One region of the Microbacterium meiriae genome, then DNA from elsewhere that is predicted to be linked to it. Evidence: riboswitches for the same ligand, from Rfam matches in the RefSeq annotation. Region 1 holds a riboswitch; the other holds the start of a gene.
The links. A riboswitch is a leader RNA that binds a small molecule or an ion and turns the genes downstream of it on or off. The one in region 1 is predicted to bind thiamine pyrophosphate.

Region 1 (5,229 bases):
GGGTGTTCGATTTGCTCGACTCCGACGAGCAGGAGGCCGACGCCCCCGACGCCCCCGCGCTCCGCGAGGGCGAGGGTGTGATCGAGTTCGAGAACGTCTCCTTCTCGTACTCGCCGGAGCGTCCGCTCATCACCGATCTCTCCTTCCGGGTGGAGCCGGGGCAGACCGTCGCGATCGTCGGCCCCACCGGCGCCGGCAAGACGACGCTCGTGAACCTCATCATGCGGTTCTACGAGCTCAGCGGCGGACGGATCACCCTCGACGGTCAGGACATCTCGACCATCACGCGCGACGAGCTGCGCTCCCGCACCGGCATGGTGCTCCAGGACCCCTGGCTCTTCGCCGGGAGCATCCGCGAGAACATCCGCTACGGCCGTTCGACCGCGACGGACGAGGAGGTGCTGGCCGCGGCGAAGGCGACCTACGTCGACCGCTTCGTGCACGCGCTTCCGGACGGGTACGACACCGTGCTCGACGAGGACGCGTCGAACGTCTCGGCCGGTGAGCGCCAGCTCATCACGATCGCGCGGGCCTTCGTGGCGCAGCCGTCGATCCTCATCCTGGACGAGGCGACGTCCGCGGTCGACACCCGCACCGAGCTGCTGCTGCAGAACGCGATGGCGGCGCTCCGGCACGGACGGACCTCGTTCGTCATCGCGCACCGTCTGTCGACCATCCGCGACGCCGATCTCATCCTCGTGATGGAGCACGGCGACATCGTGGAGAAGGGCACGCATGACGAGCTCATCGCGGCGCAGGGCGCGTACTGGCGGCTGTACCAGTCGCAGTTCGAGCAGGCGGCGACCGACCTCGATGCGGAAGCGGCTCTCACCGGCTCGTCTCCGGTGGTCGTGACCGGCGAGGCGGACGCGGAAGCCAGTGCCGAGGAGCAGGCGGCGGACGCCGTGGCGGGAGCAGCCGTCGGCGCCCAGGTTCCGGCGGCCGAGTCCGCAGCAGCGCAGGCGCTTCTCGACGACGGCGCGGACGGCTCCACGCCCCGCGCCTGACCCGCTTCACGCACGATGCCCCACTCCGGATCCGGAGTGGGGCATCGTCGTCAGGACTCAGTCGTCCCCGGAGATGCCGAAGAGCTCGAGCGGGTGGGTGAGCCGCCACCACGGGCTCGGACCGTCCAGGTCCTCGTCGAGGACGAGCGCGGTCTCCGTGCTGTCGACAGGGCCGGTCGTGGTCAGGGTGCCGACCGTCCCGTCCGCCTCCCGTTCCTCCCCGAGGTCGAACACCGGCGATGCGGTCGCGCTCGCCCCGTTCCACAGCACGACGTCGGCGTCCTCGCCCGCGACCACGTCGACGCGCTCACCCCAGGCGGTGACCACGCGCCCGACCACCGTGCCCGCCGGGACGGCCGGGCCCTGGGCCTGCAACGCCGCCTCCGTCTGGGCGAACAGCGCACGGGTGAGGGCGAGACGCCCCTCGTCGTCCTCCTGGTTCAGCGCCGCGACGTAGAGCCGGACCGTCGAGTCGCCGACGGCGACGTCCTTGGCGGTCAGCAGATTCCACCCGACGAGGGTGCCCGTCTTGATGCCGACGACACCCGGATCGGCGAGCATCCCGTTCGTGTTCTCGACCTTGCCTGCCCCGGGCAGGTCGACAGACCGGGTTCCCACGATCTCGGCGAACACCGGGTTGCGCATGGCCATCTCGCCCAGCGCCACGAGGGCCTCGGGGGTGGCGACGTTGCGTTCATCGAATCCCGACGGCGTCACCACCGTGATGCCGGAGAGCCCGCGTTCGCCGAGCCAGACCTCGGCCGCGGCGGCGAACTCCCGGTCGGACCCCCAGATCTCCGACGCCAGCCGGTCGATGTAGTTGTTGGCCGAGCCGAGCAGGGTGCCCTGGAGAAGCTGGTACTCGGTCAGCACTCCACCCACGGGAACATCGAGTGCGGACTGATTGGCGATCCGGTAGTCCCAGTAGCGGATGCTGTCGGCGTACGTGAAGGCGAACTCCGGACCCTGCTCCCCGGGGGCGAGCGGCAGACGATCCAGCACCATGAGGCTGCTGACGACCTTCGTGATGCTCGCGATGCTCACCGGAGCGGTGGTGGACGCCGCGGTCGTCATCCCGGCGATCCCGACAGCGCCGTCGCCGACCGCGGGCCAGGCGAGCGCGGCGGTGGGGGCGGCGACCGGGGTGAACTCGACGGCCTGGACGGTCGGGGCGACCTCGTGCAGCGGCCAGAGCAGCGTGGTGCCGGCGTAGGAGGCGACGAGACCGACGAGCACACCGAGCGGGACGAGCAGTCCGGGGCCGGCGATCGCGGGTCGCAGTTTCGCGTCGCGCAGCAATCCCGTCTCGTCCTCCGTGCCGGCCGAGGCGTCGAACTCGGGCGTCGACGACTCCGCGGCGACGAGCGACGGGTCCACCCAGGTCAGCGCGGTCGCCGGAGCCGACGCATCGGCCCACGACACCGCTTCCGTGACCGGAGGGTCGAGCGCGGGCTCGGCGGACACGGGTGCGGAGTCTTCGGGCCGCGCGTCGACGTCGACGCCGCCGGACGCCTCTTCAGGGGGATCGGAAGCGGTCACTCGCTTACGGTACCGAATACCGCCCGGAATCCGCCGTGCGCGGCTCGGGACGCGCGGGCGGAACGGGGTAGGATCGACAGCACAACCACGGGAGTCCGGCGAGCCGGGCTGAGAGGGAGCGAATCGCGCTTCGACCGTCGAACCTGATCTGGGTCATGCCAGCGCAGGGAGGAGTTCACATGAGTACGTCCACGTCCGCATCCGCGTCTGCGAAGAGCACGGCCGTTCCGGCGCGCGGCTATCTGCGCTGGCGCGTCGTCGACATCGTCGTCGCCAGCGTCCTCGGCGTCGCCGCCGGTCTGATCTTCCTGGCCTGGAACGTCGGATACCTGGGGCCGAAGGCCCTGCTCGAGCCGTTGCTTCCCGGCCTCCAAGGGCTCCTCGACGGCCCGTGGCTCTTCGCGGGCGTGCTCGGCGGGCTCATCATCCGCAAGGCGGGCGCCGCGATCTACGTCGAGCTGCTGGCCGCCGTCGTCTCGGCGCTCATCGGTAACCAGTGGGGCGGCTTCCTCACGCTCGAGGCAGGCCTCGTGCAGGGACTCGGTGCCGAGCTGATCTTCCTGCTGTTCTTCTACCGCCGCTGGTCGCTGCCCGTCGCGATCCTCGCCGGTGCCGGCGCTGCGCTCGCGGGCGGCATCAACAACCTCGTCCTCTGGTACGCCGGCTCCGGTCCCGCCTTCACCGCGATCTATCTCGTGAGCACCGTGATCTCCGGGGCGGTCATCGCCGGTGCGCTGTCCTGGGTGCTCGCGCGCGGCATCGCGGCGACGGGGGCTCTCGACCGTTTCGGCTCCGGGCGCGAGGCGCGCGTGCGCGTCTGATGTCGTCCGAGCAGGTCGCTCCCGCCGGCGTCGAGGCCCGGGGGTGGGGGTGGCGACACGCGAGTCGCCTCGCCTGGGCGCTGCGCGATGTCTCGTTCCGCGTCGAGCCCGGCGAGCGGGTTCTCGTGCTCGGGGCCTCTGGCGCGGGCAAATCCACACTGCTGCACGGCCTCGCCGGTGTGCTCGGCGGCGAGGAGGAGGGGGAGAGCGAGGGGGAGCTGCTCATCGACGGCGGCCCCGCCGTGGCCACCCGCGGTCGGGCCGGGCTCGTCCTCCAGGATCCCGACTCGCAGGTGATCCTCGCCCGCGCCGGCGACGATGTGGCCTTCGGCTGTGAGAACCTCGGGGTGCCGCGGGCGGAGATCTGGCCTCGTGTCGAGGCGGCCATGGCGGCCGTCGGCCTCGACGTGCCGCTCGACCATCCGACCGCGGCGCTCTCGGGCGGCCAGAAGCAGCGCCTCGCCCTGGCCGGCATGCTCGCGATGCGCCCCGGACTCGTGCTGCTGGACGAGCCGACGGCGAATCTCGATCCCGAGGGCGTGCGCGAGGTGAGGGATACGGTGGAGCGGATGCTCGCCGCGCGTCCCGCCACCCTCGTGGTCGTGGAGCATCGCCTCGAGGTGTGGCTGCCCCTCCTCACGCGGGTCATCGTGCTCGGCGCCGGCGGGGTTGTCGCGGACGGCACTCCCGCGGAGGTGCTCGGCACGGAGGGGGAGCGCCTGGCGGCGGACGGCGTGTGGGTACCCGGCCGCCCGCCGGCCGAGCCCCCCGCACCACGCGCGGCGCCCGGGGACGTGCTGCTCTCGGCGCACGGGCTGGCTGTCGCACGGGCGAAGGGGCGTCCGGTGGCGCACGACATCGACCTGGACGTGCGTGCCGGCGAGGCCCTCGCGATCACCGGGCCGAACGGCGCGGGCAAGTCCACGCTGGGCCTGACCCTCGCGGGGCTCCTCCCTCCCGCAGGGGGAGCTGTGATCGCGGCGCCGTCACTCGCGCAGGGGGCCGATCCGTCTCCGATCCGGTGGGCGTCTCGCGAGCTCCTCACGCGGATCGGGATGGTGTTCCAGGAACCGGAGCACCAGCTCCTCGCCCAGACCGTGCGCGACGAGCTCGCGGTCGGTCCCCGCGCCCTGGGCGTCCCCGATGACGAGGTGTCTGCCCGCGTCGACGAGCTGCTCACCCGCCTGCGGCTCGCGCACCTGGGTGCGGCGAATCCGTACACGCTCTCGGGCGGGGAGAAGCGCCGCCTGACGGTCGCGGCCGCGATCGCCACGAGACCCCGGGTGCTGATCCTCGACGAGCCGACCTTCGGCCAGGACGCCCGGACCTGGGCCGAGCTCGTGGCGATGCTCGCCACCCTCCGGGACGAGGGATCGGCGATCGTCACCATCACCCACGATCTCGATGTGGCGCGCGCTCTGCACGCCACCCGGTTCGTCCTGGGGGCACCGGCATGACGGCGCTCGCCCCCGCCCCCACCCGCACCGGCGTCGTCGCCCGCATCAATCCGGTCGCCAAGCTGGGGGTGAGCGCGCTCATCGCCGTGCCGCTGGTCCTCACGCTCGACCCGGTGTCGGCGGCCGTCGCCCTGGCACTCGAAGCGGTGCTGTTCCTCTTCGCGGGCATCGGCTGGCGGGAGTTCTGGGTGCGCACGTGGCCGGTCTGGCTCGCGGCGCCGCTGACCGGTCTCACCATCGCCCTCTACGGCGAGACGAGCGGCACCGTCTACGTCGACTGGTTCGTGCTGCGCATCAGCGAGGGGTCGCTCGCGCTCGCCGTCGCCACGATGCTGCGCGTGCTCGCGATCGCCCTGCCCTCCGTGGTCCTGTTCATCACGGTGGATCCCACGGATCTCGCCGACG
Region 2 (5,229 bases), 800 kb from region 1:
CGGTCCCCGTATCGGCCGACAGCTCTCGCGCCGCGGCGAGCGCGTCCGCCCAGCCCGCCACCTCGCGACCGGCGAGGACGGCGAGTTCGGCGAGGTTCGGGGTGACCACGGTCGCCAGGGAGAGCAGGCCCCGCAGCTCGCGCTCTGCGTCGGGGTCGAGCAGTCGGTCTCCCGAGGTGGCGATCATGACGGGGTCCAGCACGACGATCGGGGGCTGCGTCGTCCGGAGCCAGGCGGCGACCGTGCGGATCACCTCCCCGTCCGCGAGCATGCCGATCTTCACGGCGTCGATGCGGATGTCGTCGGCGACAGCGTCGAGCTGCGCCCGCAGGAACTCCGCGGGAGGGACATGCACGGCGCGGACGCCCTGCGTGTTCTGCGCGGTCAGGGCTGTGAGGGCTGCCATGCCGTAGCCCCCGTTCGCGGCGATCGCCTTGAGATCGGCCTGGATGCCCGCACCTCCGGACGGATCGCTGCCGGCGATGCTGAGCACGTGCGGCACCGCCCGTGCGAACCAGTGTCGCCGGAAGGCCCCGGCCGCGGCCCGGGGGTCCTCTGCCGCGCACAGCGCCGAGACCACCGCGATCCCGGACGCGCCGGCCTCACGCAACGCCGCCGCGTCCTCCAGGTCCACCCCACCGATCGCGACGCACGGCAGCGGACTGCGCGCGACGAATGCGGCGAAGCCGTCGATGCCGAGCGGCACCGGATGGTCGGGCTTCGTGCGCGTGGGGCGGATGACGCCGACCCCGAGGTAGTCGACCGTGCCCGGCGGCAGGGCGGCGACCTCGTCGAGGTGCGCGGAGGTGTTCGCCGTGAGCCCGATCAACGCCTCCGGGCCGAGAAGCTCGCGCGCGCGGAGCACCGAGGCATCCGCCTGGCCGAGGTGCACCCCGTCCACCCTGGCACCGCGACGACGGGCCTCGACGGCCGCATCGAGGCGATCGTTCACGACGAGCAGCGCGCGACCGTCGATGGCTTCGGACAGGGCGAGGAGTTGCGCGACGGTCTCCTCGTCCGTTGCCTGCTTGTCGCGCAGCTGCACGATCCGGACGCCGCCGGCGACGGCCTCTCGCACGGTCTCGACCACTCCGCGCACGCCGCACAGCGACCGATCGGTGACGAGGTACAGGGACAGGTCGACGGTCATCGGGCCTCCTCCTCGACGCGGGCGCGGGCGCGGAGGTCCGCCGGAGTCACGGCGGACAGGGCGTCGAGCAGTGCGACGGCGAAGCTGCCCGGTCCGCGGGAGATCTCGGCTGCCTGCTCGGCTGCGACCGTGTAGACGAGGGTCGCCGCGGCCACCGCCGTCAGCGCATCTGTCGCGGAGCCACGGGCCGCCCCGAGGAACGCCGCCATCACGGCGCCCAGGGCACACCCGCCGCCGGTCACCCGTGTGAGGAGCTCATGCCCGTTGGCGATGCGGATCACCCGCTCCCCGTCGGTGAGGAGGTCGACAGGGCCCGAGACGGCGACCACGGAACCGTACCGGTGGGCGAGCTCGCGGGCCGCCGCAGCCGCCGCCTCGGTCCCGTCCGTCGCGTCGACACCGCGGCCGCCACTGCTGTGTCCGGCCAGCGCGAGGATCTCCGACGCGTTGCCGCGGATGGCGGTGGGGCGCAGCGCGGCGAGCTCGTGCGCGAGCGCCGTCCGCACCGGGAGGGTGCCGATCGCAACGGGATCGAGTACCCACGGCGTGCCGGCGACGAGCGCTCCCGCCACGGCCTCCCTGCTCGCCTCCCGCTGCTCCGGGGTCGGCGTCCCGAGGTTGATGAGAAGCCCCGAGGCGGCAGCGGCGAACGGCTCGGCCTCGCCGACGATGTCGACCATGGCCGGCGCCGCCCCGAGCGCCAGCAGCACGTTGGCGGTGAACCCCGTCACGACGGCGTTCGTGATGCAGTGCGTCAACGGCGGCGTGGCCCGGACCTCCTCCCGCAGCCTTCCCGCCGTGACGGCGAGGTCGAGGACGGATTGCGGACGCACAGGATCGCTCATCGGCGACATCCCTTCGCTAGTACGAACTAGATCAGGTTCGACGGGTGTGATCTCAGCCGCGGATGCGGCACCCCGTGTCACTGCCTCGCAGTCTAGCGAGCGAGGGCGTCGAGCAGCGCCCGCTCCTCCGTCCGCGTGAGTCCGGCGCGGCGCTCGCGGTCCACGCCCCGTTCGCGCTCGTCCGCGACGACATGCTCCACCGTCTCGTCGAGGGGGCGGAGCGAGCCCCCGCTGCGCCGGTACCGCGCATTCGAGCGGGTCATGAATCCGCGCATGTCGGGCGGCAGCCACAGCGGCAGCGAGCGCGGCCCCGCCCAGTACGCGACACCTTCGGCGACGAGGCGCTCCTCCGTGCCGACGACGACCGGCCCGGCGTGCCCCGTGGCCGCGCGCACCGTCCGCAGCACGTCCTCCAGGTCGCGCACGTCGCCGATCGCGTTCACGGCACCGGTGACGGTGGCGGACACGACGAACGCGGCGACGTCCTCGACGTCGATGACCTGCGTCGTGCGCCCTTCGAGCGGTGGAAGCAGCACCGGCTCATCCAGGGCCCGGAGGAACGCCGCCGCCCAGTAGCCGAAGCGATCGCTCGGGTCGCCGTCGCCGACGATGAGGCCGGGGCGGACGAGGAGTGCGCGATCGCCGACGCCGGCCTGCACGGCATCCTCCGCCGCGACCTTCTGTCGCGCGTAGTCGTCGTCCTCACCGGCCTGCGCCGCCGGGTGCCGCGATGCCGACTCGTCGGTCCCGACCGTCTCGTCGTCGCGGTACACCGACATCGACGAGATGTACGTCCACCGAGCGGCACGGTCGCCGAGCGCACGGACCGCCCCGGAGACATGATCGGCGCGGGAGGAGACGTCGACGACGTGGTCCCAGTCCGTGCGCGACACGACGTCGTAGGCGGCCTCCTCATCGCGGTCCGCGAGAACGAGGGTCGCTCCCGGCGGCGCCGGGCGTCCGCCGCGGGCCAGGCAGGTCACGGTCGCCCCCGCCCCGAGCGCATGCGCGGCGATGCGCCCCGACAGCCATCCGGTTCCCCCGAGGATCAGAACATCCGTCATGTGCCCATGTCATCAGGATCGACGACTCGGGGGAAGGGCCTCCGCTCAGAGCGGAGCGGCAGGACAGGCCTCAACGCGAGTACAGGCCATGACGCGAGCACAGGCCACCGCGCAAGCACAGGCCACCACGCGAGCACAGGCCACCACGCAAGCACAGGCCACCGCGCAAGCACAGGCCACCGGCACTGCTGTCGCCTGATGCCGCGCGAACGCCTGATCCCGCGCGGCCTCGGCGCCGTAGCGGAGGGCGGCCCCGAAGCGGTTAGGGGACGACGATCTCGTCGAGGCCGTCCAACACCGGGATGCTCCAGGACGGGTCCGGTCGCCAGTCGATCCACTCCCGATCGAACGGCCAGTCGCCGGCATGGAAAGACGCGATGGCCGCGACCGCGTGCCGCTCGATCTGCGCCGCCTGCGCGGCGGTCAGCCGTCCCTGGTCGACGGCGGCGACCAGCTCGTCCTCGTCCTTCATCGCCACGCGCCCGTCCTGTGCGATCTCGACGTCGAGGACGTGATCGGAGGTGTAGGTGGCACTGTCGGTGCGCAGGTGCGCGTTCTCGAGGTTGACGTACCAGCCGGCGAAGTCCCACGTCGTCCCGGTGGCCGCGCTCCAGAACAGCCAGACCGACCACGGCACTCCCGCGGGCGCGATGCGCAGGATGCCGTTGCCCCACCACTCCTCGACGATCCGGCGCCGGGGCTCCCGCCACCGCCGATCGAGCGGGACGGTCCGGATGCGCTCCCCGTCCCACGTGCCCTGGCCTTCCTGCTGCGTCCCGGCGGCAAGCCACGCGACGAGACCGCGCTCATCGTCACGGACGACGCGCATGGGGGTGACGGTCGCTGCCTCCCCCGTGGTCCACCCCGGCTTGCGGTAGTGCCAGTCGAGCTGCGCACCCGGCGAGAGGAACGGCCCCTCCCCGAGCGATCGCGCTCCGGCGGGGACCGAGGGTGGCGTGGGCTGCAGGAGGAGGCTCGTCATCCGGCCACGCTATCGCGAGAGCGCACGGCTCCCCGGAAAGGGCCGTGCGCTCTCCCGATCAGTCGCGGAGGGCGGCGCCGAAGCGCTCCGCGGCCACGGCGACGCCCGCCATCTTCGCCGCGGAGGCCTCCGCGGCGGTCAGCGTGCGGTCGTCGGCGCGGAAGCGCAGGGCGAACGTCAGCGACTTCGATCCCTCGGGCACGCCCTCGCCGCGGTAGTCGTCCACGAGCCGGACGGACTCCAGCAGTGCACCCGCGCCCTCCGCGAGAGCCGCGCGGACCTCGCCCGCCGGCACCTCGGCCGGGAGCGTGAGCGAGACGTCCTGCGTCGCGGCCGGGAACGTGGAGAGCGATGCCGCCACGATGCGTCCGCCGGCGAGCGTGAGCAGCCGGTCGAGGTCGAGCTCCAGCACGGTGGCGCGACCCGGCAGGTCAGCCTCCTCGGCGACGGCGGGATGCAGCTCGCCGACGTAGCCGACCTCCTCGCCGGCGGCGACGAGCGCACCGGTGCGTCCGGGGTGGAGCGCGGCGCGCTGCGTCTGCACGACGTTGAGCTCGATGCCCGCGGCGGCCCCGATCACGCGGACCGCGTCGAGCGCCTCGACGAGTCCGGCGGCCTCGGCGGCACGACCCGGCTGGCGCGGCGACACGTTGCCGGTCAGCAGCACCGCGACGTGGCGCTCCTGCGGCGGGATGGAGGCGTCGAGCGCGGCGAGCACCTCATCCGACGGCCGGACGCCGAGCGGCGGGACCTCGGCGGTGCCGTACTCCACGCCGGGCTCCGGAACGAACACGGCTCCGGTCTCGAACAGCGCCAGATCCGTGAGCCCGCGCGAGATGTTGCGGTGCGCGGTCTGCAGGAGACCGGGGATGAGCGAGCGCCGCAGGAACGGCACCTGCCCGTCGAGCGGGTTCGCGAGGCGGATGCTGGGCAGATGGTCGCCGGACGCCGACCCATGCAGATCGTTCTGCGCCTCGGTCGTGAACGGGAACGCCGGGGTCTCGACGAATCCTGCGGCGGCGAGAGCGTTCACCACGCGGCGACGCCCCTGCTGATGTGCCGTGAGACCGCGGCCGGACGGCGGCGTCGGCAGCACCGAGGGGATGCGGTCGAGCCCGTGGATGCGGGCGACCTCCTCGGCGAGCGTCCACTTGTCGGTGAGGTCGGGGCGCCAGGTGGGCGGGATGA

Region 2: another riboswitch for thiamine pyrophosphate. It lies ahead of thiM (hydroxyethylthiazole kinase); the one in region 1 lies ahead of RI211_RS15470 (ECF transporter S component).

Annotation. Positions count from the first base shown of each region.
Region 1 covers NZ_CP133984.1:3,163,067-3,168,295, reverse strand. The annotation lists gene RI211_RS15480 (ABC transporter ATP-binding protein) at 1-1,007, shown strand, start outside; gene RI211_RS15475 (D-alanyl-D-alanine carboxypeptidase family protein) at 1,065-2,546, opposite strand; TPP riboswitch at 2,624-2,735, shown strand; gene RI211_RS15470 (ECF transporter S component) at 2,726-3,367, shown strand; gene RI211_RS15465 (ABC transporter ATP-binding protein) at 3,367-4,824, shown strand; gene RI211_RS15460 (energy-coupling factor transporter transmembrane component T family protein) at 4,821-5,229, shown strand, end outside.
Region 2 covers NZ_CP133984.1:2,359,924-2,365,152, forward strand. The annotation lists gene RI211_RS11360 (bifunctional hydroxymethylpyrimidine kinase/phosphomethylpyrimidine kinase) at 1-1,150, opposite strand, end outside; gene thiM (hydroxyethylthiazole kinase) at 1,147-1,995, opposite strand; TPP riboswitch at 1,987-2,080, opposite strand; gene RI211_RS11370 (NAD-dependent epimerase/dehydratase family protein) at 2,088-3,059, opposite strand; gene RI211_RS11375 (DUF402 domain-containing protein) at 3,322-4,041, opposite strand; gene pheT (phenylalanine--tRNA ligase subunit beta) at 4,100-5,229, opposite strand, start outside.